Regions from separate parts of the Pseudoalteromonas sp. 19-MNA-CIBAN-0066 genome, predicted to be linked through region 1. Evidence: predicted binding sites of a transcription regulator. Region 1 holds the regulator's gene; the other holds the start of a gene.
What was found. Region 1 encodes ArgR, which controls arginine synthesis, uptake and breakdown. Its sites were predicted from a motif close to ANTGAATANNTATTCANT; they were not measured.
Positions count from the first base shown of each region.

Region 2: gltB (glutamate synthase large subunit) is a predicted target of ArgR. The motif match lies at 1,548-1,565, and genes of this name have one in related genera.

Region 1 covers NZ_JBEONZ010000004.1:97,756-99,966, forward strand. Annotated here, with positions in the region: gene mdh (malate dehydrogenase) at 1-841, opposite strand, end outside; gene argR (transcriptional regulator ArgR) at 1,068-1,535, shown strand; gene AAEZ18_RS04165 (Dyp-type peroxidase) at 1,551-2,211, opposite strand, start outside.
Region 2 covers NZ_JBEONZ010000021.1:678-2,888, reverse strand. Annotated here, with positions in the region: gene gltB (glutamate synthase large subunit) at 1-1,314, opposite strand, end outside; partial or broken gene tnpC (IS66 family transposase) at 1,774-2,211, opposite strand, start outside.

The DNA.
Region 1 (2,211 bases):
CGTAAGAAAGAATTTCTTCTACGCCGTTTTTACCTAAACGTACTGGGTGTGCAAAGTACTCCGCATCGCCATTTTCAACAGCAACGTACGCGTAATCTACAACGTCTTCACCTTGTAGGCCTTTAACTAAAGACATACAAAAACGAGCTGCTGCTGCACCCATTGATAAAGTAGCTGAACCGCCACCCGCTTTAGCATTTACAACTTCAGTACCCGCATTTTGGATACGTGGAGTAAGTGCTGCAACTTCTTCATCTGTAAAGCTCACGCCTTCAACTTGAGAAAGTAGAGGTAAAATAGTAGTACCTGAGTGGCCACCAATTACAGGAACTTTAACAGTTGCTACGTCTACGCCTTTAAGTTCAGCAACAAATGCTTCTGAACGAATAACGTCAAGCGTAGTAATACCGAATACGCGTTTAGCGTCGTAAGTACCAGCTTTTTTAAATACTTCAGCAACAATTGGTACAGTGCCGTTTACTGGGTTAGTAATAATACCTACTAACGCTTTAGGACAACTTGCAACTATGCCTTCTGCTAACGTTTTGATGATGCCAGCATTTACATTAAATAAATCTGCACGATCCATACCTGGCTTACGTGGCATGCCAGCAGGAATAAGTACGATATCAGCATCTTTAAGCGCTTCATTTAACGCATCAGCGCCAAAGCCAGCTACTTTAACCGCTGTAGGGATATGAGATAGATCAACCGCAACACCTGGAACTACTGGTGCAACATCATATAGTGATAATTCAGAACCAGCTGGTAAGCCTGTTTTTAATAATAAAGACAACGCTTGACCGATACCGCCTGCAGCACCTAATACAGCAACTTTCATTGGAATTCTCCGTGATTTGAGGTAGGAAATATTTATGGCTCTAAGATAAAGAAATTAGCGACTAAAAACAAATTTATCCTGCCTATTTTCGTAATATTTTAGACCATAGTTGTAAAAACATTTGGCCTGAATACAGTAAACTGGCAAGTTAAATAAACAACTGCTGCATAATTATTCGTTTTTGTGTAGAATTTGCGGCATGGATAATAAAAAGCAAATAAAAACTATGCAACCACAAGACAAACAGGAAGCGTTAGTAAAAGCATTTAAAGCGCTTTTAAAAGAAGAAAACTTTGGTTCTCAAGGCGATATAGTAGATTCGTTAAAAGAGCAAGGTTTTGACAATATAAGCCAAAGTAAAGTGTCGCGCATGCTTAGTAAGTTTGGCGCGGTACGAACGCGCAATGCCAAACAAGAAATGGTGTATTGCTTGCCAGCAGAAATGGGCGTACCCACAGCAAAAAGCCCGTTGCGCCAGCTTGTTATTGATATAATGCATAACGAAATGATGATTATTATCCGTACCAGTCCAGGCGCGGCTCAGCTTATTGCGCGTTTACTTGACTCATTAGGTAAAGCCGATGGCGTGTTAGGTACTATAGCTGGCGACGACACTATTTTTATTGCCCCAGCTAAAATATCTGAAATAGACTTAACCCTAGAGCGGGTACGTATTTTATTTGATACGGTTTAGTATTTAAAACATGCGTTATAACTGTTTTAAAAACCCAACTGACGGTGCAAAAAACGCAGACCCCATATCGGCTTGAGTAAAATCAAGCCAATGATCATAGCACTCCCCCTCACCTAAACGACTTTTTAATACCTGTTCAAATGCGGTTCCACTGGCCGAGCAAGTAATTGACAGCATTCCTTGCTCGTAAACATCGCCATAAGGCATGCCTTGATTAAGTAATATTGGCTGGCCTTGCTCATCTTTTAATTCACTGCGTTGTGCATGGCTGGTTTCAAGCGCTGGGGCTATAAGAGTGTTGTCTAAGCGAGTGCGACCTATTATTTGCTCTTGCTCATCTAGCGATAGATGCTGCCATACACTTAGATCGTGCTTATAACGTTGCACATGAATATAACTGCCTTGATCCTCAAAGCTACCTGGTTTATTTATTAACGCCGTTGCCCGCTTTTGTCGGCCATGCGGCATTTTGCCACCATAAATAAAACCATTGAAATCGCGACCATCTAAAAATCTAAAATTACGAATTTGTTCCACCAGCTCTACGTCTGGTGCAAATAACTTTAAAATTTGCAGTGCAAATAAATGATTGACGTCTTCGCGGTCTGAACGTATTTGCACAAACAAATCACACGGCTGCACGCTCATTGCGTGTTCATTATGATTTATATTAGGA
Region 2 (2,211 bases), on a different contig from region 1:
CTGAGCCGAGCTAACGTGTTGTTTTACTTCGTCATCACTAATAATGCGACCTTGCTCTAAGTCAGCAATAAATATTTTACCCGGTTGCAAACGCCCTTTTTCAACAACCGTTGATTGATCAACGCACAATGCACCGGTTTCAGAGCCCATCACTAGCGTGCCATCTTCGGTTAACAAGTAACGCGAAGGGCGCAAACCATTACGGTCAAGTGTTGCACCAATAACGTTACCATCGGTAAACGATAACGATGCTGGGCCATCCCAAGGCTCCATAATACACGCATAGTATTCATAAAATGCGCGCTTGGTGGCATCCATATTGGTTTGTGTTTGCCATGCTTCTGGCACCATCATCATCATTACTTGCGCCAAAGACCGCCCGCTGAGCACTAATAGCTCAATAGCCATATCAAGATTAGCCGAATCTGAGTTATCGTTATTACACACCGGATTTAACATATTCAATTCAGCATCGCTAAAATTAACCGAGCTAAACAATGCCTCACGAGCATTCATCCAGTTAATATTACCGCGTACCGTATTAATTTCACCATTGTGGGCTATATAACGAAACGGCTGCGCGCGGCGCCAAGCAGGAAAAGTGTTGGTTGAAAAACGAGAATGAAACATCGCCATTCCCGAAATAGTACGCTCGTCTTGCAGATCAAGGTAATACTGGCGCACTTGCTCGGTAGTAAACTGGCCTTTATAAACAATTTTGGTAGATGACATTGAGGTTACATAAAATTCGTCACGTTCGGTGAAATCTAAACCATTAATTTTATGCGAGGTGTATTTACGCAGCACAAACAGCTTACGTTCAAATTCTTGTGCGCTTAGCGCTTGCGGCTTAGCAATAAACACTTGCTCAATATTTGGCTCGCTTTCAAATGAAGCCGCGCCTAACATAGAGTTATCGCCCGGAACATCCCGATACCCTATTAAGGTTAAACCCAGTTCGGCAATATTTTGATTTAGTATTTTTTTACACGCGTCGCTAAGTGCTTTATCGCGCGGGAAAAAAATCATCCCCACACCATAGTTTAAGGCGCTTGGCAGCGTCCACCCTAGCTTTGCGGTTTCTTGACGGAAAAACTCATGAGGAATTTGAATAAGAATACCAGCACCATCACCACTTTTAACGTCAAACCCTGTTCCACCACGATGTTCCATGCAGCTGAGCATGGTGAGTGCATTTTCGATAATATCGTGTGACTTTTTACCCTTAAGGTTAGCGACAAAGCCAATGCCGCAACTGTCATGTTCAAATTCAGCGCGATAAAGACCTTGGGATTTTTTGCTCATATCATTCATTACTTATTCCTATTTCATCAGCCTATTGCTATCAGCTAAATTGTGCTTACTAATTAAGTCATATATTTTTATATACTCGAGGTATGCGCTTATCTCATTCAAAAAATCGTTAAAATGCCTAAAACAGCCACTGTAAAATCTTTTTGAATTTGTATAGTGCAGTATTTATTAGTGAAAACTTTAATCAAAGGGGGATAAAAACTAGCCGTAAAATAACGCTGAGTCAACTAAGAAATGAATATACATTCAGATTATATGAATATATATAGTCAAAAATAGTTATTAACAGCCCATTTACACTGCATTTAATAACTATGCCTTATGTTTTAAAAAAGCGCATAGTTGATTTGGATGGGTTTGGTCTTTTTAGTTATAAAAGTGCACCACTAAGGCCTGAGGGGGGAAACTAAGGGAGGATTGGTGCATCTTTAAAAAGTAAATAAGCAATAACATTTGTAACTATTCAGCCTCATCTGAAATGAATATATCAGGCAGCTGATTTTTGAATAATAACTCAAGGGCTAGGCTTGCAGATACATATTGTTTTCTGCAAGTCGATAAATAGCTTCTCAGCAAGCAGAACATTTCAGCTCCTTGCTTACTTCTAAAACACCCCGATATTTTTTGATGAACCTTGGTCATCCTAATATCATTCTCGCCTTGGTTGTTGGTAAATGGCACGCCAGTGCTCATCATGAAACGTAAAACATCATCTTGATAATCTCTTAGTCGTTCCAATAATGCTCGGGATTTGGTTCGCTTTAATCGGCCTCGCTGACCTTCCACTCGGCTACTTTTATCTGGTGGTGGACATTTAGCGTCACCTTGAAGCAATATTTTTTGATATTGCTCACGATATTTCTGTTTAGCCCCTTTATCTAGGTCGGGATTATCTAT